Linked DNA regions of Accumulibacter sp.. The protein of the gene in region 1 interacts with the protein of each later gene in a pairwise test. Links are inferred from orthologs where the notes say so. Each region holds a gene or a part of one and is shown in the gene's direction. Other genes may lie near its edges. The genes, in order: V5B60_RS17380 and glmS.

What was found.
Region 2: the proteins of V5B60_RS17380 (region 1) and glmS interact in binary tests that used the Escherichia coli proteins (3 or more experiments, as listed by UniProt). The link is inferred for Accumulibacter sp. from one-to-one orthologs.

Annotation. Positions count from the first base shown.
Region 1 is NZ_JAZKUG010000001.1:3,959,080-3,967,015, forward strand. Bases 1,640-4,639 are described here. They hold V5B60_RS17380 (serine/threonine protein phosphatase), read left to right. Parts: upstream 1,640-2,452; coding sequence 2,453-3,826; downstream 3,827-4,639. Other genes in these bases: V5B60_RS17375 (bifunctional alpha/beta hydrolase/class I SAM-dependent methyltransferase), read left to right, coding at 1,640-2,456; V5B60_RS17385 (phosphatidate cytidylyltransferase), read left to right, coding at 3,846-4,639. In the rest of the region: V5B60_RS17370 (CDP-alcohol phosphatidyltransferase family protein), read left to right, coding at 63-683; more of V5B60_RS17375, read left to right, coding at 708-1,639; more of V5B60_RS17385, read left to right, coding at 4,640-4,811; V5B60_RS17390 (response regulator), read right to left, coding at 4,947-7,523.
Region 2 is NZ_JAZKUG010000001.1:1,409,572-1,417,391, forward strand. The notes cover bases 1,669-4,552. They hold glmS (glutamine--fructose-6-phosphate transaminase (isomerizing)), read left to right. Parts: upstream 1,669-2,137; coding sequence 2,138-3,967; downstream 3,968-4,552. Other genes in these bases: glmU (bifunctional UDP-N-acetylglucosamine diphosphorylase/glucosamine-1-phosphate N-acetyltransferase GlmU), read left to right, coding at 1,669-2,130; V5B60_RS06135 (3'-5' exonuclease), read right to left, coding at 3,999-4,552. In the rest of the region: V5B60_RS06120 (glutamate synthase subunit beta), read left to right, coding at 1-427; more of glmU, read left to right, coding at 772-1,668; more of V5B60_RS06135, read right to left, coding at 4,553-6,164; V5B60_RS06140 (hypothetical protein), read left to right, coding at 6,315-6,545; V5B60_RS06145 (c-type heme family protein), read left to right, coding at 6,814-7,686; V5B60_RS06150 (protein kinase domain-containing protein), read left to right, coding at 7,679-7,820. UniProt on the Escherichia coli protein: Catalyzes the first step in hexosamine metabolism, converting fructose-6P into glucosamine-6P using glutamine as a nitrogen source.

The DNA of each region.
Region 1 (7,936 bases):
CCGATGCCGCCTGCGGGCGGCATGCTGTTTGCTGGGCGGCCTGCTCCTTCCCGCAGCCACCGATGACCACCCTCTACTCGCTGAAACCGCGCTTCCAGGCGCTGCTGCGCCCGGCGGTACGGCACCTGCACGCCGGCGGCGTCACCGCCAACCAGGTGACGGTCGCTACCGCTGCCGCGTCGCTGCTGCTCGGCGCGGGACTGGCGCTGGCCGCGGCTGGCGGCGCGCTGGGCTGGTTCCTGCTGTTGCCCGGCTGGCTGCTGCTGCGCATGGCGTTGAACGCGATCGACGGCCTGCTGGCGCGCGAGTTCGGCCAGGCTTCGCGGCTCGGTGCCTGTCTGAACGAGCTCGCCGACCTGCTGGCCGACGCCGCACTGTACCTGCCGTTCGCCCTCTTGCCGGGGATACCCGGCGCGCTGGCGGTGCTGGTCGTCGTGCTGGCGAACGTGGCGGAGATGGCGGCCGTTCTGGCCACCGGCAACGGGCGGCGCAACGACGGGCCGATGGGCAAGAGCGATCGCGCGCTGGTCTTCGGTGTACTCGGCCTGCTGCTCGGCTGTGGTGTGACGCCGGGTCCATGGCTCGCCTGGGTGCTGGCGATCGTCGCCGTCCTGCTCGTGCTGACGGTCGGCAACCGGGTCCGCCACGGCATCGCCGCCGACCCGCGCAGCCCGCAGCAGTGACGACGTTCCCAGGAGAGCCATGAGATGCGCCCGGCGCTGGAAAGACAATTCACCACGCACGACGGCGGCAGCCTGTTCTATCGCCACTGGCCGCCAACGCTGGCAGGCCGCGACGCGCGCGCGCTGATCCTGCTGCATCGCGGCCACGAGCATTCGGGACGCCTGCAGCATGTCGTCGATGGACTCGGCCTCGATGAATTCGCCGTCTTCGCCTGGGATGCGCGCGGCCACGGACGATCGCCCGGTGCGCGTGGCGACAGCCCGGGTTTTGCCGCCCTGGTCCGCGACCTCGACGCCTTCGTCGCGCACATCGGCGAGACGCACGGAATCGCCGTCGGGGACGTCGCGCTGATCGGCCAGAGTGTCGGCGCGGTCATCGCCGCCACCTGGGTGCACGATTACGCACCGCGCCTGCGCTGCCTGGTGCTGACCGCGCCGGCCTTCCAGGTCCGCCTCTACGTGCCGCTGGCACGGCCGGGGCTGGCGCTGCTGCGGCGCCTGTTCGGCAACTTCTTCATCACTTCGTACGTCAAGGCGCGTTTCCTCACCCATGATCCGCAGCGGATCGCTTCCTACGACGAGGATCCGCTGATCACCCGCAACATCTCGGCGCGCGTCCTTCTCGAACTTGCCGACGCCGCCGACCGGGTGGTCGCCGATGCGCAGGCGATCCGCGTGCCGTTGCAGTTGCTGATCTCGGGCAACGACTGGGTGGTCCATCGCCAGCCGCAGGAGCGCTTCTTCGAGCGCCTCGGCTCGCCCGTCCGCGAGTGTCACCTGCTGCCCGGATTCCTGCACGACACCCTCGGCGAGCGCGAGCGCCGGCTGCCACTGAACGCGATCCGCGCCTTCGTCGAGCGGATGTTTGCTGCGCCACCGGCTGCCGATTCGCTGCTGCACGCGGATCGCAGCGGCCACACCCGCGACGAGGAGCTGCGCCTCGGCCAACCGCTGCCCCCATTCTCGCCGCGCCGCCTGAACTTTGCCGCCACTCGCCTGGCGATGCGCACGCTCGGCCGGCTCGGCGAAGGCATCGCCATCGGTCTGGCAACCGGCTTCGATTCCGGCAGCAGCCTCGATCATGTCTACCGCAACCAGGCACGCGGCCGGCTGCTGCTCGGCCGCCTGATCGACCGGGGCTATCTCGACTCGATCGGCTGGCGCGGCATCCGCATCCGCCGCAGCCACCTGCTGGCGGCGATCGCCAGCGCCGCCGCGCGACTGCGCGCCGCCGACCAGCCGATTCGCGTCTTCGACCCCGCCGCCGGCCACGGGCGCTATCTCGTCGAAGCCGTGCAGGCCTTGCCCGAGCGGCCGCAATCGCTCCTCCTGCGCGACCTCGACGCGGCCAACGTGGCGCAGGCGCGGGCGCTGCTCGATGGCGCCGGGCTTGCCGACGTCGCCCGCTGCGAGACCGGCGACGCCTTCGCCGAGGCCGAACTCGCGGCGCTCCGCCCGCGCCCCAACCTGGTGACCGTTTCCGGCCTCTACGAGCTGTTCTCCGACAACCAGCTGGTCGCGGCTTCGCTGCGCGGACTGGCGCAGGCGATCGAGCGCGGCGGCTACCTGATCTACACCGGACAGCCCTGGCATCCGCAGATCGAGCTGATCGCCCGCACGCTGACCAGCCACCGCGGCCACCAGCCGTGGATCATGCGGCGGCGGACGCAGGCGGAGATCGACGAACTGGTGCGCGTCGCCGGCTTCAGCAAGCTGGCGCAGTGGATCGACGACTGGGGCATGTTCAGCGTCTCGCTGGCGCGGCGCGATTGAGTCCCGCCGCAGCGGCGCCCGCACGTACCGGCGCTGGCGGCGCTGGCGAACGCCGACCGTGGCGACGGGCTCTCGCCTGGCTGCTGCTGCTCGGACCCTTCTTCTTCGCCAGCTACGGCTTCGCCACCTGGGTCAGCAGCCAGCGCAGCGACGTCGGCTTCATCCGTTTCGACTGGGAGCGGCACATCCCGCTGCTGCCGTGGACGATCGTTCCCTACTGGCTGATCGACCTGCTCTACGGCCTCTCGCTTCTGCTCTGCCGGACGCGCCGCGAAGTCGACACGCACGCCTGCCGCCTGCTGGCGACGCAGTTGATCGCCATCGGCTGCTTTCTCCTCTTCCCGCTGCGTTGCACCTTCGAGCGGGGTGCCGTCGATGGCGCCTTCGGCTGGCTGTTCGAGCTGCTGACGAGTTTCGACCAGCCGTACAATCAGGCGCCATCGCTGCACATCGCGCTGCTCGTCGTCCTCCTCGAACTGTACCTGCGCGTCGTCCCGCGTGCCTGGCACTTCGTCGTCCACGGCGTCGCGCTGCTCATCGGCGTCTCGGTGCTGACCACCTGGCAACACCACTTCTTCGACATTCCGACCGGCCTCTGGCTCGGCTGCCTGGCGATCTGGCTGTTTCCGGACGAGGGCGGTTCGCCGCTCCGCCGGGCGCGACTCAGCCGCGATCGCCAACGGCGCCGGCTGTCACTGGCCTACGCGGCCGGGGCGCTCATCCTCGGCGGCCTCGCGGCGCTGAACGGCGGAGGCTGGCTCTGGCTGCTCTGGCCGGCGGCTTCGCTGGCGATGGTGGCGCTGATCTACCTGCTGCTCGATGGTGAGGCCTTCGGCAAGCGTCGGGATGGATCGATCCCCGCTGCCCTGCGCTGCCTGTTCGGTCCCTACCAGATCGGCGCCTGGCTCAACCAGCGCTGGTGGACACGCCGTCTCCCGTCTGCCGACGTCGTCGTACCCACGCTCCTGCTCGGGCGGCTGCCATCGGCGGCCGACCTGCAACGGCTGCCCGTGGCGGCGGTCGTCGATGTCTGCGCCGAACTGCCCTGCCCCACCCCTGGCCTGGCCCATGCCAGCGTGCCGATGCTCGACCTGCTGCCCCCCGACGCGGAGCAGATCGAGCGCGCGCTGGCCGCGCTGCAGCAGGCTCTGGCGACGCCACCGGTTCTCGTCTGCTGCGCGCTCGGACTGGCGCGCAGCGCACTGGTCGTCGCCGCCTGGCTGCTGCGCAGCGGCCAGGCGGCGACGGCAGCCGACGCCGTCGCGCGGGTGCGGCGCGCCCGACCCGCGGTCGTCATCGGCACGGCGGAGATCGCGCTGCTCAGCGACTGGCACCGCCGGCGGCAGGCAGCGCCGGGCGGCGGCCATTGAGGCGAGGCTGCCGCCCGGCATGGACTGGCACGCCGCCGACCTGCTGCCGCAACCGCCGGACGCGGCCTGGCGAATGGCCGCCGGCATCGCCATCGTGCTGCTGCTGGCGACGCTGGTCGCCCGCCTGCTGCGGCTGCGGCTGCGGCTGGCGCGCCGGCAACCGCATGCGCTGCTCGACAATCTCAATCAGCGCATCGACACCTGGTGGCTAATCGCCATCGCCGTCGGCCTGGCGCTCCTCGCCGGGCGGCCCGGGGTGATCGTTCTCTTCGCGCTGGCCTCGCTGGCGGCGCTGCGCGAGTTCCTTGCCGGCGACGTCGCTGCGGCGATTCCACGCGCCCTGCGCTGGAGCGGCTTCGCCATCATCCTGCCGCTGCAGTACCTGCTGCTCTTCGCCGCGCCCGGCCCGCTGTTCGCCAGCCTGATTCCGCTCTGCGTCCTGCTCGTCCTGCCGGGCTGGGAATGGCTGCACGCCGCGCACGACGGGCCACCGCGACGCCTGCGCCCGCTGCAGCTCGGGCTGCTGCTCTGCGTCTATGCCATCTCGCACGTTCCCGCCCTGCTGACGCTGCCTGTCGACGCGGGTGACACGCAGCGCAATGGCTGGCTACTGGTCTTCCTGCTGCTCGTCGTGCAGGTCGGCGACGTCCTGCAGTACCTCTGGGGGAAACTCGCCGGGCGGCATCAGATCGCTCCCCGCCTGTCGCCAGCGAAGACCGTCGAAGGTACGGTCGGCGGGATTCTCAGCGCCTGCGCCCTCGGCGCCTGGCTGGCGCCACTGACCCCCTTCACCACCGCCGCGGCGGCGATGATCTCGCTGCTGCTCGGCGTGCTCGGCTTTGTCGGCGGCCTGCTGCTCTCGGCGCTGAAACGACAGCGCGGAATCAAGGACTGGGGCACTCTGCTTCCCGGTCACGGCGGCATGCTCGACCGCCTCGACTCGCTCTGCCTGTCGGCGCCGGTGTTCTATTACCTGCTGCGCTGAAGGGCGGGTACGGGAACACGGTGAATGCCGGACCGACGTCCTTCGCACCCGGCGCCGCTGCCGTGCGGTGTGCATCGGAAGCCTGCCATCCGCTTCCAGGCGGGCGTATGGCACACGGCGCGGTCAAGCGAGCCCTCAGCGCGACACGAAGAACGCCAGCTCGGTCTTCACGCCCAGCAATTCGAGGCTGAGCGACTGCCACAGGGTTGCGCAGGCTGCCCAGTCCGGCCCGCCGCCCTGCTGAGAGACCTGCTCGAGCGCCAGCGCCAGGCGCTTCGCGGGCTCGGCGTGGAAGATCGCCAGCAGCCCCTTCATCGTGTGCGCGTGCAGTTGCAGTTGTCGCGCGTCCTGCGCGGCGATCGCCGCTTCCAGGTTGCCGACATTCTCGTTCCAGTGCTCGAGCAGGGCGACGGCCATCTCGCGGACGATGACCGGGTCGCCCAGGCTCGCTTCGGTCTTCGCGAAGTCGATGGCCGGCTCGTCGCCCGCGGCGTCGGCGGCCAACGCGCCGGTGAACGACACCGGATCGGCCGCGGCGCGCGCGCGCTGCAATGCCGCGTCGAGTAGCTGCGCGTCCACCGGCTTGGCGACGTAATCGTTCATCCCCGCGTCCAGGCAGCGCTGGCGGTCGCCGGACATCGCGTTGGCCGTCATCGCGATGATGTAGGCGGGGCGGTAGGCGTCGGACATGGTCCAGCTGCGCCGCTGCTCGCGCGAGCGAATCTCTTCGGTGGCCTCGAGGCCGCCCATCACCGGCATCTGCAAGTCCATCAGGATGGCATCGAAGTGCCGGCCGTCGCTGATGTCCAGCGCCTCGGCACCGTTCCGCGCGACGGTCACGCGATGCCCGCGTTTCTTCAGCAGGCGGATGCCCAGGTCCTGGTTCACCGTGTTGTCCTCGACCAGCAGCACCTCGAGCCCCGGCCTTTCCTCGCGCCGTACCGGCTCGAGGTCGAAGCTCTCGAACTCGAAGCCGACCGAGGGGCCCGGCGCCGGGGCGGGCGCAGCCGGCGCTGCCGGAGTGGCTGCCGATCGCTGGGCCGGCGCTTCTGCCACCGGGCCACACAGCACTTCGGCCAAATCGGCAAGGCCGACCGGTTTGGTGAGGTGGCGCCCGACGCCCCAGGACCGGATCTCGGCGAGGTGCTCCCGCGCCAGGTCGGTGGTGACCAGCGGGACCAGGCGTTCCGGGTGCGACGCGCGCCAATGCGACGCGATCTGGCGTCCCGCCACGTCCTCGGCGCTCAGCGCGAAGATCACGAAGTCGAAGGGGCTGCGGGCGCGCGCCGCGCGCAGCATCGGCAGTGCGGCGGCGAGGTCTTGCGCCGGCGCCGCGGCGATGCCCAGTTGCTGCAGCAGCTTGCGCAGCTGGGCCGACGACGCGTCCTGCGCGTCGATCACCAAGGCGCGGCGACCTGAAAGGTCGGGTTGGCTTCGGCCGACGGCGGGCGCCACGGCCAACCGCGCCGTGAAGACGAAGCGGGCGCCTTCGCCCGGCCGGCTTTCGACCTCGATGCGGCCGCCCATCATCTCGGCCAGCCGCGAGCTGACGCTGAGCCCAAGTCCGGTGCCGCCGAAGCGGCGCGTGGTCGACGCATCGGCCTGCTCGAAGGCCCCGAAGATGCGCGCCTGCTGCTCGGGGCTGAGGCCGATGCCGGTGTCGCTGACGGCGATGCGCAGGCGCACGTACTCCTGCGGCCCGGCGACCACGCCCGGCTCGGTTCCGGGACTGGCCGCCTCGCGCTCCTCGACCGAGATGTCCAGCCGCACGAGGCCGCGCTCGGTGAATTTCGTCGCGTTGCTGAGCAGGTTGTTGATCACCTGGCGCAGGCGGGTCGGATCGCCGATCAGGCGCGACGGCAGGTCCGGAGCGATCCCGACGACGACCTCGAGCCCCTTCTTGTGCGCCGGGATCGCCATCACGCGCGCGGTTTCGACCGCCAGGTCGGCCGGCGAGAAGGGGATGGTCTCGAAATGCAGCTTGCCGGCGTCGATCTTCGAGAAGTCCACGATGTCGTTGAGCAGCGAGAGCAGCGAGTCGGCCGAGCTGCGCACGGTCTCCAGGCAGCTGCGCTGTTCCTCGTCGAGCGCCGTGTCGAGCACGACGCCGGTGAGTCCGATGATGGCGTTCATCGGCGTCCGGATCTCGTGGCTCATGTTGGCAAGGAAGTCGCCGCGCGCGCGCATCGCCGCCTCGGCGGCCTCGCGCGCGGCGACCAGCCGGCCAGCGGTGGCGCGCTCCTGGTCGATGCTCCGCTGCATGACGACCATCCGCCGCACGCGGCCCGACGCCTCGCGGCTCGCCACCGCGGCGCGCACCTGCATCCAGTGCCAGCGCCCGCCCTGCGCCTTCAGGCGGCAATTGACGGCCAGGCGCAGCGCCTTCTGCGCGGCAAGGTCTGCGAGCCAGGCGTCGACCGCAGGGCGGTCCTCCGGATGCACCAGCGCCAGCCAGTCGTCGACCGTCGCGCACGGCGCCTCCTTCGCCAGACCGAGCCGGTCGAGCAGGGGGCCGCCGCCGGTTACCGAGCGCTTGCCGAGGTCCCAGTCGCACCAGGTGTCGCCACCCAGCTCGGTGCGCCGCTGCAGTTTCGTTGCCAAATCCTGGAAGGTGGCGTCGAGCGCGCCCAGCAGCGCCTCCAGCGCCGCCACCTTCAGCGGATCGGCACCGGCGAAGACGCCGGCGAGCGCTGACCGGTCCTCGACGCCCAAGTGTTCCGAAACCCGTTTCGCCACCTGCCTGGATTGGAATTTCATCGGATCTCGGTACTGCGGCTCGAAAGGGGACGAAGCTGCGCGGCCGTCCGCGCCCGACAGGGTCGGGCGTGGCCGCCGGGCGGCAGGCGAGGGTGCGAAGGACAGGCAGTCCAACGGCACCCGTGGGAGTATAGGAGCCTTGATCAAGCAGCGTCAATGATCTCGAAGCCGGGCCCGGAAGCCCTGCACAGGCCTCCGGGTTTCGCCAGCCCGGTGCCTTTGGTCATCTGCCAGGTGCACGGCGCCCTCACTCATCCGTCGGGCGTTGCACGCCGTTGGCGCCGCGGATCGGGAACGAACGTGCGCTGGCAATTGACGGCAAGGTGACCCGCACGGGGCCAGGCAGGGAGCCAGGGATTGATCGACGG
Region 2 (7,820 bases), 2.5 Mb from region 1 along the record:
TACGTCGTCATCGCACGAGGAGGGCTGCGCCCGCGACTTCGCCGTGTCGACCACGCAGTTCATTGGCGAGGGTGGCAAGCTCAAGGCGCTGCGCGTCGCTCGTGTCGACTGGAGCGGCGGGCGGATGAGCGAGATCCCCGGGAGCGAAACCGAGATTGCCGCCGACCTCGTCCTGCTTGCCATGGGCTTCGTATCGCCGGTACGGCAGGGGTTGCTGGAGGAACTGGCGGTCGAACTCGATGCGCGCGGCAACGTCCGCGCCACGACCGATGGCGACGGCTGCTACGCGACCAGTGTGCCTCGGGTGTTTGCCGCCGGCGACATGCGCCGTGGGCAGTCGCTGGTCGTCTGGGCGATTCGTGAGGGCCGGCAGTGCGCCCGCGAGGTCGATGTCTTCCTCATGGGGCGTTCGGACCTGCCGCGCTGAAGCCTTGCCGTGCAACGCATCTCCCGATGGGCGCGGCAAGGCGGCCGTCCAGCTCGCCCCGCCAGCGCGGCTTCGGACGTATACTGTCGCCCGGATGCACGCAAGGGAGTGACCCTGTCTGCTGCTGGCCTGCCCGCGCTCCCCTTTTTCCAGTGACCGAGCGTGACATTTTTGTGCCCGCCTCGCCACCGGATCTGGAACAATGATTGCCACAGCGTGAACGCTGGTGTCGACTCCCGTTGCAGGTGCGGCCGGGTCCTCTGCATCAGCAGGCCGCTGCCGCCGGACGGATCGCCGGCACGCGCAACAGGGACCAATCGTAGCGTCTGATCAGGTTTCAGCAAATGAACATCGTCATTCTCGCCGCCGGCCAGGGCAAGCGAATGCACTCCAATCTGCCAAAGGTCCTGCATCCTCTGGCTGGCAAGGCGCTCGTCTCGCACGTCATCGACACCGCACGCAGTCTTGCGCCACAGCGGATCTGCATCGTATACGGGCATGGTGGCGAGGCAGTGCGTGCCGCCATCACGGCGCCTGATCTGGTCTGGGTGCTGCAGGAACCACAGCTGGGGACCGGACACGCGCTGATGCAGGCGTTGCCGCATCTGGCGGCTGCCGGAACGACGCTGGTGCTCTATGGCGACGTGCCCCTGACCCGGGTGGAAACACTGCAGCGGCTGCTGCATGCGGCACGTGACTCGCTGGCAGTGCTCACCGTCGAACTGGACGATCCGGCCGGCTATGGCCGGATCGTCCGCGACGCTGCCGGCGACGTCGCGCGCATCGTCGAGCAGAAAGACGCCTCGCCCGACGAGCGCACGATCCGCGAGATCAATACCGGCATCATGGCCCTGCCGACAGCGCGTCTTGCCGAATGGCTCGGTCGCTTGTCGAACGACAACGCGCAGCACGAGTACTACCTGACCGACATCGTCGGCATGGCGGTTACCGCCGGACTGCCGGTGCGTACCGCCCAACCGCAGTCGGCAGCGGAGGTGCTCGGGGTGAACAGCAAGGTGCAGCTGGCCGAGCTCGAACGCGTCGCGCAGCGACGAATCGCTGATCAGTTGCTCACGCAGGGAGTCCGCCTGGCAGACCCGGCGCGGATCGACGTGCGCGGCGAGCTGGTCTGCGGCCGCGATGTCTTCATCGACATCAACTGCGTCTTCGAGGGCCGCGTGGTGCTGGACGAGGCAGTCGAAGTCGGGCCCTCCTGCGTGCTGAAGAACGCACACATCGGCTCCGGCGCGCGCCTCGCCGCATTCAGCCACATCGAGGACGCAATCGTCGGACCGGACGGGGTGATCGGGCCGTTCGCCCGCCTGCGCCCCGGAACCGAGCTCGGTCCGGGGGTGCATGTCGGCAATTTCGTCGAGCTGAAGAACAGCCGCTTCGCTGCGCAGTCGAAGGCCAACCATCTGGCCTACGTCGGCGATGCAGTCGTCGGCAGTCGCGTCAACATCGGTGCCGGAACCATCACCTGCAACTACGATGGCGCCAACAAGTTCCAGACGGTGATCGAAGACGACGCTTTCATCGGTTCCGACACGCAGTTGGTGGCGCCGGTAACCGTTGGTCGCGGCGCCACCCTCGGCGCCGGCACGACGCTGACCCGCGATGCCCCGCCGGATACTCTGACCATTTCACGTGCCCGGCAAACCTCAATATCGGGCTGGAAACGGCCGCAGAAAATCAGGAAGTGAACTGACCATGTGTGGAATCGTTGCCGCGGTCGCCGACCGCAACATCGTTCCCGTCCTGCTCGAGGGCCTGCGCAGGCTCGAGTACCGCGGCTACGACTCGGCGGGTCTCGCCCTGATCGACGACAGCGGCCTGCGCCGCCTTCGCGCCGTCGGCCGGGTTGCCGAATTGACGGCGCAGGTCGATGAGACGCACGCCGCGGGCAACACCGGCATCGCACACACGCGCTGGGCGACGCACGGCGTGCCGTGCGAACGAAACGCCCATCCGCACATCTCCGGTGGGTTGGCCGTCGTCCACAACGGGATCATCGAGAACCACGAGTCGCTGCGCAGTCGCCTCAAGGACCTCGCCTATGTCTTCACTTCCGACACCGACACCGAAGTCGTCGCTCATCTGATTGCCCATGAGTTGAAGACCGAGAGCGACCTCCTCGCTGCCGTTCGGCGGGCCGTTGCGCAACTGCAGGGTGCCTACGCGATCGCCGTCGTCCGTGAAGCGGATCCGAGCCGGCTGGTCGTCGCGCGTGAAGGCGCGCCACTCCTTCTCGGTTTGAGTGGCGACGGGTTCTACGCCGCCTCCGATGCTTCGGCGCTGGTACAGGTCACGCGCCGGATGGTGTACCTCGAGAACGGCGACTGTGCCGAACTGACCCGCGAAGGCTACCGCATTGCCCGCGTCGACGGTACGCCCGTGGAGCGGCCGGAAAGCGAATCGCAGTTGTCGGCCGATGCGATCGAACTGGGCAACTACCGGCACTACATGCAGAAGGAGATCTTCGAGCAGCCGGTGGCACTGGCGAGCACCCTCGAAATGCTCGGCGCCGCGCGCAGCATCCAGCCGGGTATCTTCGGCGCCGAGAGTGAGGAACTGCTCCGCGGCGTGCGGCAGGTGCTGATCATCGCCTGCGGTACCAGTTACCATGCCGGTCTCGTGGCGCGCTACTGGCTCGAGTCGATTGCCGGTGTCGCCTGCTCGGTCGAAGTGGCGAGCGAGTACCGCTATCGCGACTCGGTCGCCGATCCGCAGACCCTCGTCGTCACCATTTCCCAATCGGGTGAGACCGCCGACACTCTGGCGGCATTGCACTACGCCAAGTCGCTCGGCATGCACCGCACCCTGTGCATCTGCAATGTTCCCGAATCGTCGCTGGTGCGCGAGAACAGCCTGCGTTTCATCACCCGCGCCGGTCCGGAGATCGGCGTGGCGTCGACCAAGGCCTTCACCACCCAGCTCGCCGCTCTTTATCTGCTGACGCTGGTCCTCGCCAAGGTCCGCGACCGGCTCGACGCCGAGCAGGAGGCTGGCGAACTGCAGGCCATGCGACACCTGCCGATGGCGGTCAGCATGATCCTCGAACTGGAGCCGCAGATTCGCGAGTGGGCAGAGTGTTTTTCGATGAAGCAGCATGCCCTGTTCCTCGGCCGCGGCCGGCATTATCCGATCGCCATGGAGGGCGCGCTCAAGCTGAAGGAGATCTCGTACATCCATGCCGAGGCCTACCCGGCCGGCGAGCTGAAGCATGGTCCGCTGGCGCTGGTCGATCGCGAGATGCCGGTGATTGCCGTGGCGCCCAACGACGCCCTGCTGGAGAAGCTCAAGTCGAACCTGCAGGAAGTGCGTGCGCGCGGTGGCGAACTCTGGGTCTTTGCCGATGCCGACAGCGAGATGAAGGAGTCGGACGGGATTCACGTGCTGCACCTGCCGGAGCATTACGGTGCCCTGTCGGCGCTGCTGCACGTCGTGCCGCTGCAGTTGCTGGCCTATCATGTCGCGCTGGTGCGCGGCACGGACGTGGACAAACCGCGCAACCTGGCGAAGTCGGTGACCGTCGAGTGAGTCTGCGGGGTCGCCGTGGCGGCGACCCACCTCAGTACTTGACGCGCGCGAAGTAGCTCTTCTCCGACGCCTCGAGCGCCTGCCGCAGGGTGACGACTCCCATCTGCGCCAGCAGCGGCAGCATCCTGAGGAACACCTCGGCAGTTGCACAGGCGTCGCCGAGCGCGTTGTGGCGTCCGGCGATCACCACGCCCAGTCGCTCGGCGATGTGATCGAGCTGGTGCGAGTCCTGATTCGCGTGCAGCACGCCGGAAAGCAGCAACGTGTCGAGGACTGGCTGCCTGAACACCACGCCCGACGAATCCTCCTTCAACTGCAGAAAGCGCATGTCGAAAGCGGCGTTGTGGGCAACGAGCACGGTCTCGTTGCAGAAATCATGGAAAGCGGGCAGAACGACGTCGATCTGCGGCTGTCCGCGCACCATGTCGTCGGTGATGCCGTGAATGCGGACGCCTTCGGGCCGCAGGAAGCGTTGTGGGTCAACGAGCTGATCAAAGTTCTCGTGCCGCAGGAGACGGCCATTGACGATGCGCACGGCGCCGATCTGGATGATCTCGTCGCCGGCAGCTGGTTCGAGTCCGGTGGTTTCAGTGTCGAAGACGGTGTAGGTCAGGTCGCTGAGCCGCCGGTCGAGATCGATGCTCTGGTCGCGGAAATGAAAGAGGTCGAAATCATAGTACTCAGGGCGCACGCTCGGCTCGTCGCCGGCCGTTTGCGCCTGCAGGCTGTCGGGCAGGGCAACCGGCAGCACGAAGCGAAAGAAGGAGCGCGCGCTGGCCTTTTCGCGTTCGTACCAGATTTCCCCGCCGTGACGGTCGATCACGTCGCGCAGCGACAGCAGGGAGCTCTCCGTCCCGAGGTGCATGGTCTCGTTTTCCCAGGTCGCGAAGGTTTCCAGCGAGATGGCGTGGTCGGCCCAGATCATGTCCAGGTAGGCCAGCCTGCCGAAAGGCCGCAGTCGGAAACGCAGTTCAGGGATGCGATGATGATGGACCAGCCTCGCAGCGAGGAAACAGATCGAGAAAACGAGCGAAAAGCTCTCGGCGCGCAGCCAGACCGCCTCGTCGATCTCCTCGTTGCCGGTCGCCAATTGCAGTTCCTGCTCGATGCGACGCTGTGCGGCAACGACCAGATCGAGTCCTTGGACCTCTTCCAGCGGCCAGCGTGTCTTCAATGAATCGGCGAACTCGCTCATCGTCCGGTCGAGACGCTGGCTCATGCGGACGACCTCATCGCTGATGATGCCCATGAAGCGGTCACGGATCTCCGGTTCGATGTCGGGGTAGTCGAGCAGGTTGCCCACTGCGACGCGGATGTTGGCCAGGCTGCCACGGGTGCCGTCGGTCAGGGATTGCAGAACCTGATCGCGGCGGGATTCCTGTTCCAGGCTGCGGGTGATGTTCTCGACCGTCAGCACGTAGCCAGTCATTTCGCGCTGCTGCGGCGCGTCATCGGTCGCCAGGACGGGTACCAGCTGTACGCGCAGGAGTTGCCCGCCACGTGCCGCGGTGATGAAGGTGGCGATTGCCGTGGCCGCGCCCTTGTGCAATCTCTGGCGGACGACGTCGAGGGCGTGGTCGATCTGACTGCGTTCGAGGATCGAGAAGATCGACCGGCCGAGCCCGATCAATGCGCCACCGGCGACTGCCGTGGTACCGAGCGCGAGTGCACGGAACTGCAGTCGCGCCCGGCTGTTGTAGAGCAGGATCCGTCCCTCGCGGTTGCACACCACGACCGCCTGGGCCAGTTCCGACATCAGCGCCGCCAGCCGGTTCTTTTCCTCCTCGACCGACGACTTGGCGGCGGCAATCTGTGCCGCGACATCGTCCATCAGACCGTCGCGCTGCTGCGCGAGATCGTTCGTCGCCACCGCCAGCAGGCGGACCTCCGGCGGTCCTTCGGGGGTGACGCGGAAGTTGTGGTTCGCCGCCAGCATCAGGCGCAGGTTCTCGGCCATCTTCAGCAGACCCTGGACATACTCGCGAAAGAGATAGCGAATCACCAGGAGACCGACGAAGAAGCCAAAGGCGGTCATCATCGTACCCAGCGACAGGTGCGGCGCGATCAGGCGGACGAGCGCTGCGCGCTCGTCCGCCTGGGCATCTGCCCAGACCAGCGCTGCCGTGATCAGGAAGGGGCCAGTCACCAGCAGGAAGAGGATGATGACCGAGATGGCCAGGCGAAGGCGCGCGTTCATTGTTCGGTGGTCGGCAAGGTTGTGGGGCAATGGTCGTGGTGGCCTCGGGGCGGGCGCCGTCGGGCACGGCAATTCTACCGGCTAAGGTCCACCACGGTGCCCAGTCTCTGGCCGACGAACGGGAACTCCGGCTGCCGCCGAGGTGCGCCCGTGCGAGACGGCCGATTTGCGGGCGCCTATCTGCACCTGCAGGGCAAAGAAATGTATCCTGAAGCCTTTCAACGACTGCCGGGAGATATCATGACCGTGTGCCCGATCGCCATCGTTGCCGGCTGCAAGAGATGCCCGGCCTTCTCCATCTGCCCGCTGAAGACCGTTCTCGGTGATGCGCCGAAGCCCGGCGAAAAACCGGACGGGCAAGCGCCGGTGGAGAAGAAGTAGCCCCTGCCCGCGTCGTGCCGGGCTGTCGCGGGGCCTGACCGGTGGCGTGCCGGAATGCTCTCGCGGACCGGCGCCGCTATGCAACCCGCGCTCAGCATGCACTGCTGCTGGGAGAGGAAGCCGATTGACTCGCAGCGACAAGGCCCGGATACTCGCGACGTTGCCGGCGAGACTCCGGTGACGCGAGGCAAGGGAAGCCGGTTCGCGCTGTCGTCTCGCAGCCGTTTCGCCGGTAGCGCCGTTTCACTCCTGACTGGGAGGTCTCTCCATGGGTCTGCGACTGAAATTCAATCTCGTGTTGCTCGCCGTGTTCCTTGCCGGCTTCTCCGTCACCGGCTATGTTTCCCGGACCTTGCTCGACCGGCACGCGGGCGAGCAGGTGCTTGGCGAGGCGCGCCTGCTGATGGAAGCGGCGTTGGCGGTGCGTGCGTATACGGTCGACGAGGTGCGGCCGCACCTCGTCGGACAGATGGACAAGGTCTTCCTGCCGCAGACGGTGCCGGCTTTTGCCGCCACCGAAACGCTTCAGCACCTGCGACGGAATTACGCCAACTACGCCTACAAGGAAGCGACGCTCAATCCGACGAACCTGCGCGACCGGCCCGCCGACTGGGAAGCCGACCTGATCCACAGCTTCCGGAACCGTGCCGAGCAGAAGGAGATCAGTGGTGAGCGCGACACGCCCACCGGCCGGCTGCTCTACGTCGCCCATCCGATCCGCATCGAGTCGCCGGCCTGTCTTCAGTGCCACAGCACACCCGACGTCGCGCCACCGTCGATGATCCGCATCTACGGCCCGGCCAATGGCTTCGGCTGGAAGCTCAATGAGGTTGTCGGGGCGCAGGTCGTTTCGGTCCCGATGTCCGTGCCACTGGAGAACGCGGCACAGGCCTTCCGCACCTTCATGGTGTCGCTGGCGGTGGTGTTCGCGGTCGTCTTCGTCGTCCTCAACCTGCTTCTCTCCTGGCTGATCATACGGCCGGTGACGCGCCTGTCGGCGGCGGCCGACAAGGTCAGCACCGGTGATTTCGAGCAACCGGAGTTTCCCGAGAAGGGTGGCGACGAGGTTGCCGTGCTGGCCAGCTCGTTCAACCGGATGCGTCGCAGTCTCGAGAAGGCGATGCAGATGATCGATGGCTGAGCGGGCAACGAGCGGCGTGGGCAACGACGGCGCCGGCCAGGGGCAGCGTCGCTCGTCGGCAGCCGACAACGACCTGCTGGCACTGCCAGCCGGCCATGCCATGCACGAGTACCGGATTGATCGCGTTCTCGGCA